Regions from separate parts of the Acinetobacter sp. SM34 genome, predicted to be linked through region 2. Evidence: predicted binding sites of a transcription regulator. Region 2 holds the regulator's gene; each other region holds the start of a gene.
What was found. Region 2 encodes PhoB, which activates phosphate uptake and scavenging genes when phosphate is short. Its sites were predicted from a motif close to TGTCATNAANCTGTCATAA; they were not measured.
Positions count from the first base shown of each region.

Region 1: a site for PhoB is predicted at 4,146-4,164, ahead of LZZ98_RS01825 (porin). Genes of this name have one in related genera too.
Region 3: a site for PhoB is predicted at 6,617-6,635, ahead of LZZ98_RS00645 (inorganic phosphate transporter). Genes of this name have one in related genera too.

Region 1 is NZ_JAKLTP010000002.1:16,022-23,711, forward strand. Features, by position in the region: gene LZZ98_RS01800 (O-succinylhomoserine sulfhydrylase) at 1-1,091, opposite strand, end outside; gene LZZ98_RS01805 (alpha/beta fold hydrolase) at 1,231-2,322, shown strand; gene LZZ98_RS01810 (NAD(P)-dependent oxidoreductase) at 2,333-3,205, shown strand; gene LZZ98_RS01815 (YARHG domain-containing protein) at 3,287-3,556, shown strand; gene LZZ98_RS01820 (HIT family protein) at 3,588-4,001, shown strand; gene LZZ98_RS01825 (porin) at 4,307-5,410, shown strand; gene cydP (cytochrome oxidase putative small subunit CydP) at 5,856-6,047, shown strand; gene LZZ98_RS01835 (cytochrome ubiquinol oxidase subunit I) at 6,047-7,633, shown strand; gene cydB (cytochrome d ubiquinol oxidase subunit II) at 7,630-7,690, shown strand, end outside.
Region 2 is NZ_JAKLTP010000009.1:82,265-89,954, reverse strand. Features, by position in the region: gene LZZ98_RS09295 (OprO/OprP family phosphate-selective porin) at 1-1,059, opposite strand, end outside; gene LZZ98_RS09290 (hypothetical protein) at 1,173-1,316, opposite strand; gene LZZ98_RS09285 (SDR family NAD(P)-dependent oxidoreductase) at 1,644-2,492, opposite strand; gene LZZ98_RS09280 (TetR/AcrR family transcriptional regulator) at 2,728-3,417, shown strand; gene phoB (phosphate regulon transcriptional regulator PhoB) at 3,655-4,362, shown strand; gene phoR (phosphate regulon sensor histidine kinase PhoR) at 4,387-5,745, shown strand; gene LZZ98_RS09265 (glutathione S-transferase) at 5,757-6,404, opposite strand; gene LZZ98_RS09260 (OsmC family protein) at 6,502-6,900, opposite strand; gene LZZ98_RS09255 (pirin family protein) at 6,924-7,690, opposite strand, start outside.
Region 3 is NZ_JAKLTP010000001.1:134,582-142,271, reverse strand. Features, by position in the region: gene LZZ98_RS00670 (alpha/beta fold hydrolase) at 1-450, shown strand, start outside; gene LZZ98_RS00665 (hypothetical protein) at 469-1,476, shown strand; gene nfuA (Fe-S biogenesis protein NfuA) at 1,529-2,167, opposite strand; gene LZZ98_RS00655 (rhomboid family intramembrane serine protease) at 2,326-2,943, shown strand; gene LZZ98_RS00650 (hypothetical protein) at 3,181-4,731, shown strand; gene LZZ98_RS00645 (inorganic phosphate transporter) at 4,948-6,567, opposite strand; gene metH (methionine synthase) at 7,037-7,690, shown strand, end outside.

The DNA of each region.
Region 1 (7,690 bases), on a different contig from region 2:
GCTTCTTTGGCCTCAGGTGAAAGCTTACCGTGAGTAGTGGTTGCTGGATGGGTAATGGTGGATTTGGCATCACCCAGGTTACCAGTAATTGAAATAAATTGGGTGTTGTCGACCACTTTCCAAGCCCCTTCACGGCCACCTTTCACTTCAAATGACACAATCCCGCCAAAGCCGCTTTGTTGTTTAGCTGCAAGTTCATGACCGATATGTGAAGGCAAACCAGCGTAATATACTTTTTCGACTTTGTCGTGCTGATTTAGGAATTCAGCCAGCTTTTGTGCGCCTTCTGAATGCGCTTTCATACGTAAACGTAAAGTTTCCAGGCCTTTCAAGAACACCCAGGCATTGAATGGACTCATAGATGGACCAGTAGTACGCACATAACCAAATACTTCTTCAAGCAGTTTATGATTACCCACCACAGCACCACCCAAAGCACGTCCTTGACCATCCAGATATTTGGTTGCCGAGTAAATGACTAAGTCCGCACCAAATTGAATTGGTCGCTGTAAAACAGGAGTACAGAAGCTGTTATCAATCGCCAGCAATGCACCATTGGCGTGGGCAATATCGGCCAAGGCCTGAATATCCGCCACTTCAGCTAATGGGTTGGATGGAGATTCAACAAACAGCAATTTGGTTTCAGGTTTGATGGCATTTTTCCATGCATCAAGATCGGTTAAATCGACAAAATCGACACTTACACCAAATTTAGCCACATATTTTTCAAACAGGGAAACCGTAGAACCAAACACAGCACGTGAACAGATCACATGATCGCCCAATTTCAAGTATGACATTGCCACAGCCATGATTGCTGCCATACCAGAACTGGTTGCCACTGCACGTTCAGCACCTTCCAAAGCCGCAAGACGTTTTTCAAACATTGCAACAGTCGGATTGGTAAAGCGCGAATAAATATTGCCAGGTTCCTGACCTGAAAATTTAGCTGCGGCTTCTGCGGCATTTTCATAGACGAATGATGAAGTCAGGAAGATCGGCTCGCCGTGTTCACCTTCAAAACTGCGTGTATGACCTGTACGAATGGCTAAAGTGTCTAATTGGTATTCAATGTCGTCTTGTTGGCTCATCTTCTCTACCCAGTCCTGTGGACTGCCGTTGCTAATAATTGCCAACATTTTGAGCGCCTATGGCATTTAAGGTCAAGGTATAATGCATAAATATCGCCTACACTTCGATCAATCCACTCAGATGTCAGTATGCCCAGCAATGATTCAAGTTAAAAATAAAATTGCGCAACATAAAAGCAAACTCAAAAACTTATCTACCCGCTTGTTTGATTCAGGCTCACTGGTTTTGTCACAAACCACCGCATATGAAGTGATTGGCGAATACAAGAAAACCCGGGTGCGCTATTACGCCTCACCCGATAAACAATATAAAGAACCACTGGTTTTTGTTGCACCTCTTGCAATCAGCATGGCTATTTATGACCTTTATCCTTACCGCTCTCTGGTCAAGCATTTTCAACATAGTGGCTTTGATGTCTATCTGCTGGAATGGGGTCGATATAACTATAAAGACCGCTTTTTAAATTTTATGTCTTTTATTGATGATGCGATTCCGCATTGTATAGACCAGATCCGAACTCACTCGCATAGTGATCAAATTTCACTGCATGGCTGGAGTATGGCCGGTGTATTTGTCATGCTGTATTGCGCATTGCAAAAACCGAACCACGTTAAAAATCTGATTGTATTGGGCAGTCCTATAGACAGTCATGCCTCGGGTCGTACCGGCAAACTTTTTCAAAAGGTCAATCAACTGATTGCCAAAAATAAAGCCTTGCAAAACAAGATTTACTCAGGAACCGTACCCAAGCATCTGATTCATAGCCCCGGTATACTCAATTCACTGGGTTTTAAAATGATTGATCCTATAGGATGGATTCAGAGCCAAAAGCAGCTTTTAGCAAACCTGGATAATCCGCAAGCCTTATATGAACATGCCACCATGGGCAATTTTCTGAACCGGATGATTGACTACCCAGGTGGCATCAATCAGGACATGATTTTTAATGTCTGGCTACAAAACCCGCTAAAAAACGGCGTTATTACATTACAAGATAAGAATATCGAATTAAAAAATATAGACTGCTCTTTATTGGTAGGTGCGGGTCGTAGCGACCAGATCGTATCTAAAGAGGCAGTTAAGCCCTTAATTGAATTGACAAATAGCCAGGATGTCACGTTTACTCTCATCCCGGGTGGTCATTTGGGCTTAATGTCAAGCCAGTCCAGTGCCAACGAGTTCTGGCCATTTATGACCACCTGGCTAAAACAGAGATCGAGCAAAATATAAGGGATACATCATGATTCAGTCAGTTGCATTTATCGGCTTAGGCGCAATGGGTTACCGTATGGCAGCCCATTTACCTCAACATTTCGATACGGTGTATGTATGGAACCGCAATTTCGAAAAAGCCAAGCAACATGCAACTGAATTTGGCACCCAAGCTGTAGAACTTGAGCAAGCTGTACAGGCAGATGTCATTTTTTCATGTTTGCCAACCAGCAAAGAAGTCGAACACCTGATTGCAAATATCAACATCAAACCTGGTGCTATATGGGTCGATTGCACCAGTGGTGTACCCGCATCAGCAAAAAAACTGAGCCAGCATTTAAAAGCACTTAATGTAGACTTTCTGGATGCACCAGTTAGTGGTCAAACCATTGGTGCTGAAAAAGGCAGCTTGACAGTAATGATTGGCGGTGAAGCCAGTGCTTTTAAAAAAGCCCTGCCCGCAATTCAAGCCTTTGGCCAACTGATTAAACATGTCGGTGAATCAGGTGCAGGTTTCGCGGTTAAAGCGGTAAACAATATGTTATTGGCGGTAAATCTTTGTTCTGCTGCAGAAGGCTTTACGACATTAAAAGCCCATGGCGTCAACCTCAATGAAGCTTTAGACTGCATTAATGCATCGAGTGGTAAAAGTGGCGTGACTGAAACTGTATTGCCACAACGCGTTTTAAACCGCGAATTTCCCCTGACCTTCGCCCTGCCGTTATTGGCAAAAGATACAGGGATTGCCCTAGATCTGGTTCGTGAAGCCAAACTTTCTGCACCCGTGATTGCCTTAACTCAAAGTCTGATTCAGGCGGCCAGCAATCTAGCAGAAAAAGACAGTGATTTTTCTAGTGCTGTGAAAATGTATGAATCCTGGAGTAAAATTACACTTGAGTAATAACTCGCCATTGAATAATAATAAAGAAACCTAATATTGTGTAGAAGTGTTCTACACAATATTCCATTAGAGGAAACCCTCATGACTAAGTTTACTGTTGCAATGTTGGCTAGTTTTGCAACTTTTTTTGGGGCAACGGCATTTGCCGCGACGGCCGAGCAAGAATGTCAAAAATTGAAAAATGACCATGATGTCATTTATGCGTCTAAAGGTTTTTGCTTTAAAGACCCTGAAGCCAAGGCGAAGTTTGGCAATGACAATTGCTATACAACTAAACCAAAATTTTCAGAAAAAGAGCAACAACGACTTGACGCCATCAAAGATCGTCAGAAAGAATTGAACTGTAAATAACTACAGTACCCAATCACTTCAAGGATTAGACATGCTTTACGATGATCAGAATATTTTTGCACGAATTATTCGTAATGAACTTCCTGCAATTAAAGTGTACGAAGATGACCAGGTTCTGGCTTTCATGGACATCATGCCACAAGCTGAAGGTCACACGCTGGTCATCCCTAAAACACCTGCGATAACATTGCTAGATCTACCGCCTGACGCTGCTGCTTACACAATTCAAATTGTGCAAAAAGTTGCCCAAGCGATGAAAATAGCACTTGATGTTCAAGGGATTGTACTCATGCAACTGTCAGGTGCATCTGCGGGTCAAACGGTTCCGCATGTACATTTCCACCTTATTCCAAGTTCGGTTCATGAATTGGGCAAACATGCTTTACACATGGGTGATCAAGAAAAAATCCAAGCATTAGCGGAAAGAATTAAAGCTGAACTTTAAAATTCACTAGAATTTTAACTTGTCAAAAGTGGAGCATAAGCTCCATTTTTTATATCTGGGATTATCTAACTTTATCTCATGGATTTTAAATAAAAATTAAATAACTGAAAAATAATAAAAAATATTAATTAAAGTAATTTTCATCGTCATAAAACTGTCATATAGCTTTCACCTCCCTGTCATAAAGTTTGCAGATACTGCATAGCAAGTTGGTGAGCTTCTGTAACTTTTTGTACTTAAGCAAACTAAAAAGAAGTGTTAAGTAAGGCGAATGCCATTTAGAACCGTTTTTTGGAGAAATCTCAATGAAAAAATTGCTTCTCGCTGCTGTTGTAGCGGCTATGGGGATGAGTGCAGCACAAGCAGCGCCAACTTTGTACGGTAAATTAAATGTTACCTTAGACCAAGTTGACAACAGTAAATTTGATGGCAAAAACGTTACAGAAATAAACTCTAATGCTTCACGTTTAGGAGTAAAAGGCGAAGAAAAATTAACTGACAAGATGTCGGCAGTGTATTTAGCTGAATGGGAAGTTTCAACCGATGGTAATAAAGATAAAGACTGGGGAATGCGTAACCGCTTCTTGGGTCTTAAATTTGCCGATATCGGTACATTAAAAGCGGGTAACTACGATTCTTACTTCAAAACTGCTGCGGGCAATAACCAAGATATTTTTAACGATCACAACCACCTTGACATGACCAGCATGCTATATGGTGAAGATCGTTTAAATAACGCAATCGGTTTTGAAACCGATAAAAAGTTACTTGGCGGCCTGCAATTCAATATTATGGCGCAGCAAGGTGAAGATTCAGCGACCGACAATGACAGTAAAGGTCAAAAAGGCAAACGCAGTGGTTTTGGTGATGGCATTTCAACTTCACTTGGCTATGAAAACAAAGACTATGGTGTGGCTGCAGCAATCGCGGGTAACTTTGGTGTGGCAGGCAAATACAACGCTTATAGCCTAACAGGTATATATTCAGATGCGGTTCGTGTAACTGGTTCTGTTGATTTAAGCAAAGCTGGTGTAAATGGTCTGGTTTTAGGTGCTCTATGGCAAACTGCTCAACCAACTGACGATACGGTAACAACATCAAGCACAAGTGGCACTCCTCCTGTTACCACAATCACCTCTTATAAAGGTTTACAAGAAGATGCTTACGGTATTACTACCGCTTATGCGATTCCATCTACACCATGGAAATTAAAGGCTGAATATCTATCTGCCAATACTTCTGTAGATAGTAAATCTGACCGTCAAATCGACCAATATGGCGTAGGTGTCGATTACAATCTAAATAAACAAGCACGTTTCTATGGCGTAGTTGCTCAACAGAAACGTGACTGGTTAACAAAAGACGATAAGAAAACTGTGATTGGCCTGGGTATGGAATATAATTTCTAAGCCCTCTTCATCTACTTAAACCAGTTACTAAAAAGACCACATTCGTGTGGTCTTTTTTTTGATGCAAGAATCTTCACTTCTTCTCCCATCTATCCTACATTTTAAGTCAAGATGTTTAGTTGAATTTACACAGAACATATTAAATGGAAATTTAAACAAGAACCATTATCAGTTAATTGGTTATATCTCCTAAAAAGATACAAGTGTTTTAGTTGGATTTAAAAGTATATAAGTATTTTAGTTGGAATTAAAAATTAAATACGCAGTGTTTTAGTCAACTTTATAATGACAAAAAATTAGTATAATTTTTAACACGACAAAGATATATGTTATTGTTTTTAAAATTAAAAATAATATATTTTTATTTTAATTGTTCAATCTATTTATTTTTAGTTATTTTTTGTTTAATAATACACATTATGTTTTAAAAAATAGGCTTATGTGCATGAGCTTAATACCCAAAGATTTCAATCAAAGATTAGTTCGTGAGATCGCAATCATTTTAATAATTAAGGTTGCCCTCTTGCTAACGATTAAACATATCTGGTTCGACGCCCCTACCATTCCTCAAAATTTTGACAATCAAGTTGCCGAGCATATTGCTGGCAATCCTTCCCCAATCAAGGAGACACGTTGATGATTTCTGAAAGCGTGGTCGATCTCTCGCGGTTCCAATTTGCAATGACCGCGTTGTATCACTTTATATTTGTACCTCTCACTCTTGGTCTGGCTTTTATTCTTGCCATTATGGAAACCACTTATGTGATTTCCGGTAAAGAAATTTATAAAGACATGACCAAATTCTGGGGAAAACTTTTTGGTATTAACTTTGCCTTAGGGGTAACTACAGGCTTAACCATGGAGTTCCAGTTTGGTACAAACTGGGCGTATTACTCACACTACGTGGGTGATATTTTCGGTGCACCACTGGCTATTGAAGGATTAATGGCGTTTTTCTTGGAATCGACTTTTATTGGTCTATTCTTCTTCGGCTGGGATCGACTTTCTAAAGTTCAGCATTTAGGCGTGACCTGGCTGGTTGCACTCGGTTCCAATATGTCGGCACTTTGGATTTTAGTTGCCAATGGCTGGATGCAAAACCCTGTCGGTGCAGCATTCAACTTTGAAACCATGCGTATGGAACTGGTTGACTTCGGCGCACTGATTTTCAACCCGGTGGCTCAGGTTAAATTTGTCCACACCGTATCTTCAGGTTATGTGACTGGTGCAGTTTTCGTTTTAGCGATTTCCAGTTTCTACTTGCTCAAAAAACGCGATGTTCCTTTTGCACGCCGTTCTTTCGCGATCGCTGCAATCTTTGGTTTAGCTTCTACTCTTTCAGTGATTCTGCTTGGTGATGAATCAGGTTATGAACTTGGCGATGTGCAAAAAACCAAATTAGCTGCAATTGAAGCAGAATGGGAAACTCACCCAGCACCTGCACCATTTACCTTGTTTGGTATTCCAAATCGGGAAGAACAACGCACTGATTACGCCATCAAAATTCCATATGTGATGGGTATTATTGCCACTCGTTCTCTTAATAAAGAAGTGACTGGCCTAAAAGACCTGATGGTTCAACATGAGCTTCGTATCCGTAACGGTATGATTGCATATAGCGAACTTGAAAAACTTCGTGCAGGCGATCGCTCACCAGCGCTGATGGCTTCTTTCAAAGAAAATCAAAAAGACTTGGGTTACGGCTTACTTCTTAAAAAATATACACCAAATGTAGTAGATGCTTCTGAAGAGCAAATCAAAGCAGCAACCAAGGATACTGTTCCTAACGTAACTGCCCTGTTCTTCTCGTTCCGTGCGATGGTGGCTTCTGGTTTCTTAATGTTGTTGCTATTCGTCCTTGCAACTTATGCAGTAGCTAAACGCAATGCAGAAAACAAACCATGGTTACTTAAATTTGCACTTTACGGTCTTCCACTGCCTTGGATTGCTACACAAACTGGCTGGTATGTGGCTGAAGGTGGCCGTCAACCGTGGACCATTGGTGAGGTTTTACCTACACATCTTTCTGCTTCAAGCTTAAGTACTGGTGATATTTGGGGTTCAATCTTAGCGCTTGCAGCATTCTATACAGTACTTCTGATTATCGAAATGTACTTGATGATTAAATTTGCTCGCTTAGGCCCAAGTTCTTTACATACTGGCAAATACCATTTTGAAAAAGCTGATGATCAAAACCACGCTGCTGCGGAGGCTCAATCATGATCGAATATGAATTACTCAAAATCATCTGGTGGGTTCTGGTTGGTGTACTACTGATTG
Region 2 (7,690 bases):
CAGACGATCACGTTTTGCCTTGTTGTCGGTAATTCCCGATCCAGAAATTTTGGATTCACCTTTGATATAGGAAGCACCGAATTTCAACTCACGAAGCCAGCTGGCATAATCCACAGGCAAGGTAAACGCCACACGCCCGATATAATCTTTGCCGTTATTGTCATCGGTTTTGTTGCTGCCATTACCATTGGTCACCCCAAGCGCATATTCAAATAAGGGCGCACGATAGTTCGCGCCATAGTCCACAAATGGCTTGGCATCGCCACGCACAATGAAACCGTTTTGACGGGTAAACAGTCCCAAATAGGTAGGCGCAGTTGCAGTGCTGATGGTGGGGCGTAAATCTTCCGGAGATTGCACATCTAGACCAAATGGCAAGAGTTGTTGACCCAAAGTCAGGTTCAACCTGGGAACTTCTGCACCGCCATTGGTTGAAAATACGTGATAGCGTAGGTAGGCATCTAGCAGGTTAAAGTTACTGTTGTTAGTGCCATCATTACGTTTTGAATAGCCAAAAGAGGCTTGATAGTCGAGGTTTTTGCCTTCGTTATAATCTTTAAATAAATTACCGCGCACGCCCAGCAATGCCGTACCCACATCGAAGCTCGATTTTGGGGTATTGGGTGCAGTGTTATTGTCTTGCACATTGGCACGCAGTTGCACCGTACCGAATAAAGTCGTATCACGTGTCGACTTGACCGTTTGGCGTTCGTACTGACGCGACTGGTCATATTTATAGTTTTCAATATCGGCTCTTAAGCCTTCAATATCGTCGGATGTTGCAGGGGTCGCTTCAGCTGTTACGACTTCTTCGCCAGTTTCACTGTCTTGAACCGTCAGCACTTCGCTGTTATCTGTATTTACAGCTGCCGGAGCAACTGCTTTTTTTGTGCTTGGTGTGCTTTGCGTTTCAACGGCATTTAAACGCTGTTGTAAAACTTCAATCTGCTTTTTGAGTCCCTCCAATTGCTTGTTGAGAGTGGCATCCTGGGCAAAACTAAAACTCGATGTCGTCGTCAGAATAAATCCAATCGCAACAGTTAAACTCGTCTTTCTCATTGTTACATTCACTTCATCTATGATTAAAAAACAAAATTTCCCCTACCCCATGCCAGAGACATGAGGTTGTTTCAATTTCCTGAGTGGTTGGTTTTAAGCGGCCTGATTCTTTTTCAGCTTTTGTTCAACTTGGGTGCCTTTGAAGAATTCAGGATTGTTGCTGGTATAAAAACGGTATCAATCACCGGATAATCAAGCTGAGAACGCACTTGAGCAGCACGCGATTGTTTTGCCTTTAAATCTTTTAAAATTGTCATGAGGTTTACCTAATTTCTTATCATTACACCTCCCTGTTATTACAACAAGCGTGCCAACTATTTAAATTATTGTTTTAAATAAATTTATTACCATTATCCCAACCAAACATGTTGGTTTTAACGCGATATGTGTGTTGATAATTCAACACTTGCTTATTTAAATTCAGCTGGTTTTTGTCTTTTTATTTCTTATTTTTAGATATAAGAGCCCTTTTAAACTCAGCTCTACAGCTTCAATCGATAGCTTCAAAGCATATTTGAAACTTCATTTCCCCTATCATCAGACATAAAAAAACCCGCATGATGCGGGTTTTAAGGGGTAGGCTTTTAAGCGGATTTCTTGCCTTTATTGCCTAATTTTGTCGCCAATGCCATAACGCGCTGATAGCCGGTCGGCAAAATACGCTGCATCAAATCGATTGCCTTGGCATCGTTACCAATCAGCAAACGGCGCTTATCTTTTTGAACTGCCTCAATAATTTGACGTGCTGCTTCTTCAGGCGGACAACGTAATAATTTATTAAAAGATTTAGCTGATTTTTCAGGATGCATGCCCAAGGCGCGAATACTGTCATTCATTTTCGCTGCATTGGCAATATTGGTACGAATTCCACCCGGATGCACGCAGAGTGCACTCACGCCACAGTTTTCCAGATCCAGTTCCTGACGCAAGGCTTCCGTAAAGCCACGCACCGCAAACTTGGTCGCGTTATAGGCAGACTGGGTCGGCTGTGCGGTTAGACCAAACAGGCTGGAAATATTGATGATATGCCCTTCACCCGATTGCTTGATTAAAGGCAAGAACTCTTTGGTGCCATACACCACGCCCCAGAAATTAATATTCACAATCCATTCCAGTTCTTCGTAACTCGCCCCTTCCACGGTTGAACCCAATGCCACACCGGCATTGTTAAAAATCATGTTGACTGAACCATGATCTTTCACAGTTTCCGCAGCCCAGTCACGAACTTCTTCAACCTTGGCTACATTGACCTTTTTTGTCGTCACACGGACATGACTGTCTTTGACCAGTTCAACCGTTTTTGCCAAACCCTGTTCATTGACATCACTTAAGGACAAATGACAGCCTTGCTTCGCCAAAAGTACGGCCAATTGCTGTCCAATACCTGACCCTGCACCGGTAATTGCTGCGACTTTATTTTTAAAATTTTTCATGACCTATCCTTATTCAGTTTTCTGCCTCATCAGCCTAAACATCTCGATTGTTTTTCTGTCAGGATGATGTGCAGTTCATCCATCCAATATAATTTTGACAATAACCATTGTCAATATAATATGTAAGTTATCCATCCATACAGCAAAAGCCGCGGCTTTGTTTTACGCATAGGTATAGAGATAAATTATTGTTAATATAGAGCAAAATCTCGATTTCATTTGGCACACCACATTTATGACTGAACAGCACAAAAGTTTCGAAGAAAATCAAAAAAAAACGGCAAAAACCAAAGAACGTCAATTTAAAGGCATGTCCTTAACCGAACGTAAACAGGCACGGCGTGAAAAATTGATTGAGGCCGGGATTGAAGCCTATGGTACGCATGGTTTTTTTGCAGTTACTGTGAAAGATATTTGTAATGAAGCCAAGTTAACCGAACGCTATTTCTATGAATCCTTTAAGAAAAGTGAAGAACTTTTTCAAACCATTTTTTTAAAGTTAATTGACCAGTTGCAGCACAATGTCATGCAGGCCATTATGCAGGCCTCGACCGATCCAAAAAAAATGATCGAAGCGGGTCTCACGGCCCTGCTCACCACCTTAAAAGACAATCCACCTATGGCGCGGATTATTTATATTGATGCCATGCTGGTGCAAGAACTGCATAACCAGGCCACCATCCATGAAACCATGTTGCGGTTTGACCGTATGATTCATGCTTTTGTCATGCTGATGATGCCGAACATTAACCGCTCTGAACGTGAAATTTCGATGATTTCGACTGGTTTAAATGGCTATGTCACGCAAATCGCCATCCGCTGGGTGGTCAGTGATTTTAAACCCTCGCTGGAGGATGTCCTCTCTTCTTGCAGTATCGTTTTCTTATCGCTGCTGGAGACTTTTTCGGAAAAAGAAAAAATATGAGCAAAAGCAGCTGCTTTTACAAAGCTGTTAAAAAATATTCAACACCTTGAATTTAATATATTTATATAACTGATTTATTTTAAATTCTTCATTTTATGACATTAAAATTGTCACAATTTTTTGCGAAAATAGGCCGAACTGCCTTTTCTGCAATGATACTGTCATAATTAATCTTTGTAATAAGCCTGTCATAAATAAAAAACGGTTCACCGTTAACATCAAATAGGATATTGCGTTGTGAATGACTATATATTAATCGTCGATGACGAACTTCCCATTCGAGAGATGATTCATACTTCTTTAGATATGGCAGGCTTTCAGTGTTTACAAGCCGAAGATGCAAAACAAGCCCACCAGATGATTGTAGATCAACGTCCTGCGCTTGTTTTACTCGACTGGATGTTACCGGGTGGTGTCAGCGGTGTAGATCTGTGTCGCCGTTTAAAACGTGATGAAACCTTATCTGAAATTCCGGTGATCATGCTCACGGCCCGTGCTGAAGAAGACCATAAAGTGCAAGGTCTGGATGCCGGTGCCGATGACTACATGACCAAACCTTTTTCCACCCGTGAACTGGTTTCCCGCATTAAGGCCGTGTTACGTCGTGCCAATGCCCTAAGCGGCGAAAAAACCATTGATGCCAATGGTCTGATACTGGATCCGGTCAGTCAGCGTGTCAGTCATGGTCAAAATATTTTAGAGATGGGGCCAACCGAATACCGTTTGCTAGCCTTCTTCATGACCCATCCGGAACGGGCTTATACCCGGGCGCAATTGCTGGATCAGGTTTGGGGTGGTAACGTATATATTGAAGACCGTACCATTGATGTACATATCCGCCGTTTGCGTAAAGTGCTGGAACCATATGGTGCCGATCGTTATGTACAAACCGTTCGTGGTACAGGTTACCGTTTTTCTACCCGTGCAGATGTGGCTTTAGGCTAGTTATTTTCAGGTAAATCACTTTTTATGTATGAACCCTACCCCATCCCCGAACTTGCGCGAGAACATAAACAGTTCCGTTACAGCAGTTTATGGACCTTTGCCAAGCAAGATTTACGTCTGCTGGTCTTTTTATTGCTGATCTCAGGTTTAATCGGTGTAGGAATTGGGTACTTCTGGATTTTTATTTTAATCGCCTTTGCGGTGTTTTTTGCCTTGCAATTACGCTCGCTGTATCTGGTCAATGAGTGGATTTCCAATCGCCCTTATGATGTGCCACCCAATTTAAATGGCATCTGGGGTGCATTGCTGTTTAATGTCTACCGTTCGCAGCGTCAGGAACGTATTGTCCAGGCAGAAATGGTCGGCCTGATTGACCGGGCTCAATCTTCACTGGTAGCGCTGGCTGAAGCTGTGGTTTTAATTGATGAACTGCATCAAATTGAATGGTGGAATCCCGCTGCAGAAAAATTACTTGGTATTCAACCACTCGACCGTCGTCGCAATATTTTGACCATTCTGCGTCAGCCCAGTTTTATTGAATATTTCAATCATATAGATCAAGCGCCTGATGGCCTGAAAATGAAATCTTCTGCCTTTGAAGACCATTATGTGCAAGTCAAAATGACCCGTTTTGGTGGAGAAAGCCGCTTATTGGTGGCCTACGATGTCACCCGCATGCATAATCTGGAACAGATGCGCACAGATTTTGTCGACAATATTTCCCATGAATTACGTACACCGCTTACGGTACTCAGCGGTTATATTGAAACCTTTACCGATCAGGAAGATTTAAATCCGCGCTGGAAACGTGCCTTCGACCAGATGCAGGCGCAAACCAAGCGCATGAACGCCCTGGTGAATGATTTATTGCTATTGTCGCGTTTAGAAAATGACAAAAAAATCGCGAAAAACCAGATTATTGAAATGCCAAGTCTGATGAACCAGCTGTTTGATGATGCGCAGGCCTATAATGTCGACTATCACCATGCGCTCAATCTCGACATTGACAGCCATTGCGACCTGATCGGTTCCGAGACCGAGCTGGCCAGTGCCTTTAGTAACTTAATTACCAATGCCATTAAGTACACCCCTAAAGGCGGAACCATCACCATGGGTTGGCATGATGATGGTGAACACGGCATCTTTACCGTTCAAGATACCGGCATCGGGATTGACCCTAGACATTTGCCACGTTTAACCGAACGTTTCTATCGGGTCGATAGCGCCCGTAGCCGTCAAACTGGAGGAACCGGTTTAGGTCTGGCTATTGTAAAACATGTGCTGATGCAACACGGCGCACATCTGGAAATTGAATCCAAAGAGAATGAAGGCTCGACTTTTAAAGTCATTTTCCCTAAAGAACGCCTGTACAAACTCTGCTAGACCTGCCTGTATTAAGTCAGACCTTGTTCCTTAAACCTGGCTCGCTGAAAGGCAGGCCGTTCCTCAAGACGTTTCAGATACTGGGCGATATGCGGATATGAACCCGAGGCTCTGGATTGAATGGCATCAAGTGGAAACCACATCTGAATATCGGCAAAGGAAAATGATCCGGCAAAATATTCATGCTTGGATAAATAATCTTCCAAGTAAGCAATATGATCTTTTAAACGCGGGTGAATAAATCCCGCCTTCACGCCCGAAGTAATTTTGTGTGCAACCGGCTTAATCAGCCAAGGGACATGTTTGGGGACATTGTTCATCACCAGTTGCATCAGCAATAATGGCATTAACGAACCCTCGGCATAGTGCATCCAGTAGCGGTACTGTTGCTGATCCTTTTTGGCCTTCGGTTTAAATTTCTGCGCCATATCATAGCTTTCTTGCAGATGCTGCAAAATCACTGCCGATTCAACAATGGTCTGATCCTCATCGGTCAAGATCGGGGCTTTAGCCAAAGGATGAACCAGTTTTAATTCAGGCGGTGCGGCAAAGGTGGGTAACCGTTTATAAAACTTAACCTCGTAATCTTGAGCCAGTTCTTCTAAAGCCCATAAAATTCGAAAAGAGCGTGACTGATCTAAGTGGTGCAGTGTAATCATTATTTTTTGACCTCTATTTTTATATTTTGATCATAACTGATGGTCTTAAAAAATGATATTTTGCTTTGGACAAAATGTCATCGGTATCGGGTTGGATTTAAAGCAGAACCGTATTAATTTCCAGACTGCGCAACAATGTTTTGGTGACTGGTGTTTTACTGCTGATCTCTAAAACTTTTTGTTTCAGTTCATCCGATAATGGCTGGGCAAAAGACAAACGGCGCTCAATCCATTCTTTGCCTTCTTTATTGGCATTAAAATCGGCTTCCACAGAAAATTGACCTAATTCTATGCCTTTATGACTGGCATACATGCGCAAGGTAATCATGGTGCAAGAAATCAGGCCGGAACAAATCAGGTCATAAGGTGCAGGCCCTAAATCCTGCCCGCCAAAGGATTCCGGTTTATCGGTAATATACTGGTGTTTTCCGCTTTTCACTTCACCTGACCAGGGTTCAGCCAGGCTCTGTACTTCTGCATTTGCAATAATTGCCATATCCACAATCCTAAGTTTTATTGTTATTTTGAGGCACGCATTTTATCGGGAAATGCGGGTGCTTCCAGGCGGGGTCCCGGATAGTCAGGAATCGTACCAAAACGTTCATGCTGAGTAATCCAGTGGTCACGGGCTTGGCAAAGCTCTTCCTGAGTCCGCCCGACAAAATTCCACCACAGTAATATGGGTGACTCGAAAGGTTCGCCACCCAACAACAGTACACGACTGCCTTTGTGCAACCGGATTTCGATTTCAGTCATACCTGGCTCCAGCACCACCATGTTGTCTTCAGTCAGTTCATGACCATTGACTTCAGCAGCACCCTCCAGCGCCATAAAGCCATATTCAAATTTTGGATTCAATTGAATTCGGGTGGTGGTGGATTCCTGTGCGGTTAAATCCACACCCAGTAATTCGGTATGTACTTCGACCGGGGACCGGGTTTGTAAAAACTCACCTACCAATACAGTAAATTCAACCTGATCTTTTTCCACCACTGGCAGTTCCGGATAGTGATCAAAACGTGGAGCCATATTGATCTTGTCATCCGGCAAGGCAATCCAGAGCTGGGCAGCATGCATATGGGTTTCACTTTCCGGTGCCACTTCGGTATGGGAAATCCCATACCCTGCAGTCATTAAATTGACCTGTTTGGGACGAATCAGCTGTTTGCTACCCAAGCTGTCGGTATGCATCATGGTGCCTTCAATCATCCAGGTAAAAGTCTGCAAGCCAATATGCGGATGCGGCCCCACATCCAGACCATCGCCTTGAGGAAAAACCGCCGGAC
Region 3 (7,690 bases), on a different contig from region 2:
AACCTTAAACAGCTGATTGTGTCTAAACCTGGTGACTTGGAACAGGTGATGCATCGAGTCATGCAAAATCCACCCACCCTGCCCAAGGCCTTAAGGTCAGCACAAGAAAAATATCTGATTACTCAGGCAGCAAATAACTGCAAACTGATTGATCAACTGGTGACCCTGAACCGTATTTATACGCCAGAATCCTTTGCCCGACTGACACGAACAATTGAAGCACCGACACTGATTCTTTGGGGAAAGCAGGATAAAATCATTAATGTTGAAGTGGCAAATGAATTAAAATCGTTATTGAAACATGCTGAGGCTCCTGTCATTCTCAACAATGTAGGACACATGCCCATTTTGGAAGCAGAGCAGGAAGTGGCCGCATATTATTTACCCTTTCTTGCCAAAACCCAAAAAATGAAAAATCCGCTTGCGGATAAACTTATTCCACTCAATTAATTTTTTTTTCGAGACAGTATGCAGAAACATCCAATGATTGAGCAGTTAATTGAAGCTCATCTTGACTTTTTAGAACAAGAGTTTTCACATACTGCGACTATTGAAACTGAATTCCTAAATTTCTATCAATGGTTTAGAAAACAGACGCTGCAACAGGTCTGGTCATTTGAGCAGATTAATGCACTGTTACAAAAACAGATTCTGGCTACGCCTGCCAGCCATTTTCTGATTGAACAGATCACTGAACATGTGCGCTTTGCCCTGGTTCATCCGCTCAATGACAGCACTAAAATAGCGGATGTTATTCCTGTTTTAACCATCGACAAGATTGCTCAATATGTGGCAAGCAAAAGTGCTCACCGTCAGCGTTTAATTAAAACCGTGGTTAATAATCCTGCCTTTTCTGCCATGATTACCCAGCTGATCCAGCATTCTATTCAAGACTATGTGGATAATTCAGTCATGGCAAAACGGGTGCCTGGTGTATCCCGTTTTATGAAAATGGGCAAATCTGTTTTAGAAACCGTAACCGATTCAAATCTGGATGAAACGGTTGCCCATTATCTGCAGAAGAACATTTTAAAACTGAGTCAAATGAGTGAGCATGTTTTAAATCAGCATTTTGATGATGAAAAGCTCTATCATTTTCAGGCCAATCTTTGGCATAAAATTAAAGATATGCCTTTAAATGTTTTAAAGAATTATATTGAAGTTCAGGACCTGTCTAATACGGTAAATCTGGGCCATGAAATTTGGGATCATATCCGTCAGACTGACTATTTAAAACAGCAAGTTCATGATGGCGTATATGCCTGGTACATCCGTAATCAGGAACGTCCGTTTGATTTGTTATTACGTGACTTGAATATTGATGAAGCCTTGATTCAACATGAATTGCAGCAATTGTTAACGCCAATTGTACAAAAATTAATTTCCTCTGAATATTTACGCAGCCGTGCTAGAGCATATTTAGAGAAATTTTATTATGCTGAAACAGCACAGAATATTTTAAATATTCAGCCTTAAATCCCTGCAATAAAAAAGCCGCATTAAGCGGCTTTTTTTACCTGAGCGGGTCTTATTTAAAATAAGCGCCTTCAGTGTTGCTGTGGTCAGTTTGGTCAACCACACGTGCCAATTCAGGAACATGCTGTTTTAAGGTTGTTTCTACACCTTGTTTCAAGGTCAAATCAATCGATGAACAGCCTTGGCAACCGCCACCAAACTTAAGCACCGCAGTTAAACCGTGTTCTTCATCTTCTACTACTTCAACCAGTGCACAGTTACCACCATGACCTGCAAGTCCCGGGTTAATTTCAGACTGAAGCACATAGGTAATACGCTCTTCGACTGATGCATCTGGCCCCACGCGTGGCACTTTAGAATTTGGTGCACGGAAAGTTAATTGACCACCAAAACGGTCTTTATTGTAGTCAATCACCGCATCTAATAAATATGGAATAGACGGTGTATCAATAAATGCAGGAAAATCCGGGTAATCCTGTTTATAGTCAGTTGGGACAACTTCATCAGGTGCACTATATGCCATACAACATTCAGCACGTGGCGTACCAGGATTTTCCACAAACACACGCACCCCAATGCCTGGCGTGTTTTGCTTTTCTAACAAATCCTTTAAATACTCTTGAGCAGTCGGAGTAATCAATAAGTTTGGAATCTCTTCTGCAACTGCAGTGCTGGTGTTCTCAGTCGACATCACAATATTTCCTCAAGCTGAAGTTGCCATTTTAACTGAAGATGTGGGGTAATTTCAGAAATTCAACTAAAATTGTCGGATTTATTGTGAAAGTTCCACTTAAGCTGTCATTTAATGGCATTATGAGCAATAGATTTTGAAATGTAGAACTTGCTTTTATGTTGGATTTACCTTTTAACCACACCGTTACCCTGATTCTTATTACCGTTATTATCTCGCTGATTGCCTTTTCAAACCAGAATGTTATGAACCGGTTAATTTTCTGGCCTCCTGCCATGCAGCGTGGACAATATGATCGTTTTATTACCCATGGTTTTGTGCATGCAGATGGGGCTCACCTGTTATTCAACATGATTACCCTGTTCTTTTTTGGCAGCGTGATTGAAAGTTTTTATCGGCAATATATGTACGATTTAGGCTTTGTGCTGTTTTATTTGGGCGGGTTGATTGCAGCGATTATTCCAAGTTACTTAAAACATAAAAATGATCATCGCTGGGCAAGTTTGGGGGCTTCTGGTGCAGTATCTGCAGTACTGTTTGCCTATATTTTGTTTGAACCGTGGAAATTGATCTTTGTGTTTTTTATTCCTGTACCAGCCATTATTTTTGCTGTGCTTTATGTAGCTTATAGCATCTGGTCAGGCAAACGTGGCAACTCCAACATCAACCATAGTGCGCATTTATGGGGCGCGGCTTATGGGGTAATCATGACGATTATTATTGAACCTCGTGTTATTCCGCACTTTTTGAATAAGTTGATGCAATTGCCTTTCTAATAATATTGTGGATGATGGCATAACCCTGCATTTATGCTTAAAAAAATTTGCAGGCTTTGCCCAATACAGCGCACTGTTGATGTTTCAAATGTTAAGGAGCAGCATGCTCCTTTTTCATTCTCTATTTCTAAATGAATATTTACATAATTTTGTCATTAAATGCCAACCCGCAATTCATTTTGGCATAGATAATGTAGACATCTGTATATAAATGCGCAAGAAAAAGAGATCTTTTGCATGTCTACTTCATTAAATGGTCTTCAATTCCCGATCAATCCCAACAGCAAAAAAGCCAGTACCTCCCAAACAGGCAAAGAAATTATTGCTGAAGCTCTGTCTATTGTTGACAACAAGGCATCCATGGATGCACTTGCTGAAAAAAATTGGCGCAAGCACTACCCAATCTACTTCAAAGCCTTGGTAGAACAAGGTATTCGCACCATCAACAACTCTATTACCATTGCCAAACAAGGCTTACATAAAGCGCATCATAGCTTTGACTTTTATCGTGATGGTCAACGCTATTTACTCAAAGACATCATGAAAGATGTCGATACCTCAGCGCTATATACCATTCAGCTCAAAGGTGAAAGTGATGCTGCACCAGAATGGTACGTCCCTTATAAAGGGCAAAAGTTACAAGGCCAGGCTTTACTGGATCAAATCCAGACCTGGCAAGATGCAGGCATTATCGAATGCAGTCATGCAGATGCCTTGCGTACCGCACAGGCGCATCCGGAATGGTTTGACCTTTCAGACCGTACCATGGTGTTATTTGGTGCAGGCTCTGAAGCTGGCCCGCTGACCTGGCTGGCGCGATGGAAAGCCAATATTATTGCCGTAGATTTACCCAATACTCGGGTGTGGGACAGAATTCTCAACACCATTCAGCAAGGCAATGCCACACTTTATGCGCCTTGCACGGAAAAATTGGCAGAAGATACCTCAAGTACAGTGCTGAAAGAAAAATTAGGCGCAGATTTACTGACCCAAACCCCTGAAATTGCACATTGGTTAAGCCAAAGTGAACGTCAGCTTGACCTGGCTGCTATTGCCTATCTCGATGGTGAAAAGCATGTCCGTGTTGCCATGGCCATGGACAGCATCATGGAATATGTCAGTGAGCAAAAATCCGATACCAGTTTAATGTTCATGTGCACGCCAACCGATGTCTATGCCATTCCGAAGGAAGTAGTCGAAGCCTCTTATGACAAGTTCCAATGTCGTTCCAAAGTCCGGCGGCTTATGAGTAAAGGCATTTCAACCGTTACCGCCAAGCGCTTTTTCCAGCAGAACCTACATATGCTCATTCCTTCCGACAATGGTCAGGAATATGGCATTGCTGACTGTCTGGTGGTCGAGCAAGGTCCAAACTATGCCTTGGCAAAACGTATACAGCAATGGCGCGCAACACTGGCACGTCATTATGGACAACGCGTCAGTATTAACATTGCGCCTTCTACCACGACCCATTCAGTGACCAAAAATCCGTTATTGAAAGCGGCCTTCAATGGTGCCAGCCTGTTCGATGTGGAATCGTTTAGCCCTGAAACCACCAATGCCTTAATGGCTGCCTTATGGATTTATGACCTGCGCCATCCACAGTCAGTCGCTAATCCGGAAACCCATCTGGATCATCCACTGGAACTGATGATGAAAGGCGCCAACCATGGCGGATTGTGGCGTGTACCTTATTTGGCCCGCACCGCTCTGCCTTTTGCCGCATTGTATGGCTTTGCCAACGAAAAATTGCCGATTAAGCGAGTGTTAGGCAAATTTAAGAAATAAGGGTGGATTTTTCCCTCTCCTTCTAGGAGATGAGGATCCTCAGAATATATTCTGAGTACGCAAGGGAGAGGTCAATATTTTATTAATTACCCCCTCTCGCACATCCTCTCTGGTATTTCACTAAAAGCACAACTTTAAGCTTATTCAGGGCGAGGACTTTATGAATGAGCATAAAAAACGCTGCAATTGCAGCGTTTTTTGTTTCAAGCAGATATCTTAAACAAACTGTAAGAATAACCAGTACAAACCACCAGATAAACAAATGGTCGCTGGTAAAGTGAAAATCCATGCCGATAAAATCGTACGCACCATTTGTAAATTCAAACCTGATTTATTGGCTACCATGGTACCTGCGACTGCACTATTCAAAACATGGGTTGTCGATACAGGCATACCCAAACCATCTGCTGCAGCAATAGTGGTCATAGCCACAAGTTCGGCTGACATGCCTTGACCATAAGTCATATGATTTTTACCAATACGCTCACCTACAGTTACCACAATACGTTTCCAGCCCACCATGGTACCCAGACCTAATGCCAAGGCAACAGCCACTTTCACCCATGTTGGAATGTACTGAAGGAATGAATCAAGGTTTTTACGATATTCTTTAACTAACTTGCTTTGATCTTTTGACATTGCAGGAAGCTGCTCAGCTTTATCTAAACGCTTAAATGCAGTCGTGCTGAGATACATATCATTGCGGATCGCAGAAACTTCAGCCTCTGGAATATTGTGAATATCACCATATTTGGCAACACGTTGTCCCAAATGATCTGTCAAGCCCGCTAAAGCAGGAACCACTTCAGGGTTCACTTCTTTGGTTTGAATATATTTGGTAATAACAGCACGTGCCTGAGCATCCGTAATATTTTCATGCTGCGGATAAATAGCAGTAGCCGTTTGCTGAGACAATTGCTCAAAAGACTGAATATGTGCATTGTCTAAATTCTTATTTAAAGAATAAGCCAATGGTACACAACCAATCAAAATCAGCATAATCAAGCCCATGCCCTTTTGACCGTCATTTGAACCATGCGCGAAACTCACACCAGTGCAAGTGAAAATCAAAATCGCACGAATTAAAGGTGGTGGCGGCTTGTTACCTTCAGGCGGATGAAAGAGCTCCAACTGTTTACGGAAGATTTTTTTCACCAGTAAAAACAGGACAGCAGCAAAAGCAAAACCGATCAGTGGAGAAAACAGCAGTGCTTTACCCACTTTCATCACCTGTTCCATATCTACGCCGCTTGCGCCAGCGCCTGAATGAAGCAGGTAGTTCATAATACCCACACCTAAAATCGAACCGATTAGAGTATGTGAGCTCGATGCCGGAATACCCAAAAACCAGGTACCCAAATTCCAGAGAATCGCAGCAATCAGCATGGCAAAAACCATGGCAAAGCCTGCTCCAGAACCGACATTCATAATCAGTTCTACAGGTAATAAAGCAATGATGCCGTAGGCTACTGCCCCACTTGCCACCATCACCCCAAGGAAATTACAGAAGCCTGCCCACATTACGGCAACAGGGGCAGATAAAGCATTGGTATAAATGACCGTAGCTACCGCATTGGCCGTGTCATGAAAACCATTAACAAATTCAAAGCCTAAAGCAATTAACAACGCAGTCGCTAAAAGAATAACGGAATATAAACTTAATGTCGGAACATGCGCCAAATCGGTGGAAAGCTGAAAACCGATATACGCTAAAGTAGAAATAATAACCGTGAAAAACACCGGCATAAAAAATTTCGGCGTAGCAACATGCACATTCGTCGATTTCGTTGGTGCTGACTGCACCTGATCTTGGACGGGAGGAATATTAGAATTCATGCAGACGGTTCAAAGGGGATAATTAAATCCCCTATATTCTTCAATTTAATTGTGACAATTATATGACAAAGCGCTGTCATATAAAGCAATATTTCATACTTTATTTGCCACATTTCTCGCTAGAATCCCGAGATAAACAGTCGACTTACACAATAAAAATCATATACTTATAATCAAATCTCATCAATTTCCCCTTGTACTTCAGCCATTTCCAATAATGTTACAAGGCATAAAATATCAGACAGCCAGACGCTGTCATACGGACATATAACACAGCATGATGCATATTCATTACAGCTTGATGAAGGATTTATTACAGAACTTTCAACGGGCTACCTTGAATTCAAGCCGACTATTTATTCAGCAAGCCAATCATTGCGCTCAGTAAATAAACTGAATATCAGTAAAAATGAACTGATTTCTGCTAACATATATGCCGATTTTATATTCCATCGGATTGGGGTTATTTATGTCCACGCTTGCCACCCTAAAAGAGCTGCTCGCTCAACGGATTCTGATTATCGACGGTGCTATGGGCACCATGATTCAGCGTCACAAACTCGAAGAAGCTGACTACCGTGGTGAGCGTTTTGCTGACTGGGCATCTGACCTCAAAGGCAATAACGACCTTTTAGTGTTGACGCAACCGCACATTATCCAGGGTATTCACGAAGCCTATCTTGAGGCTGGTGCCGACATTATTGAAACCAACAGCTTTAACGGCACACGTGTTTCAATGTCTGACTATCACATGGAAGATCTGGTTCCCGAGATTAACCGTGAAGCTGCACGTATTGCCAAAGAAGCTTGTGCCAAATATTCAACCCCAGAAAAACCACGTTTTGTTGCCGGTGTGCTTGGGCCAACATCACGTACCTGTTCGATCTCGCCAAACGTCAATGACCCTGCTTTCCGTAACATCACTTTTGATGCTTTAAAAGAAAACTATATTGAAGCTGCACATGCCCTGATTGAAGGTGGTGCAGACATTCTATTGATCGAAACTGTATTCGATACACTGAACTGTAAAGCTGCAATCTTTGCGGTCAAAGAAGTGTTCAATCAAATTGGTTATGAATTGCCATTGATGATCTCAGGCACCATTACCGATGCATCTGGCCGT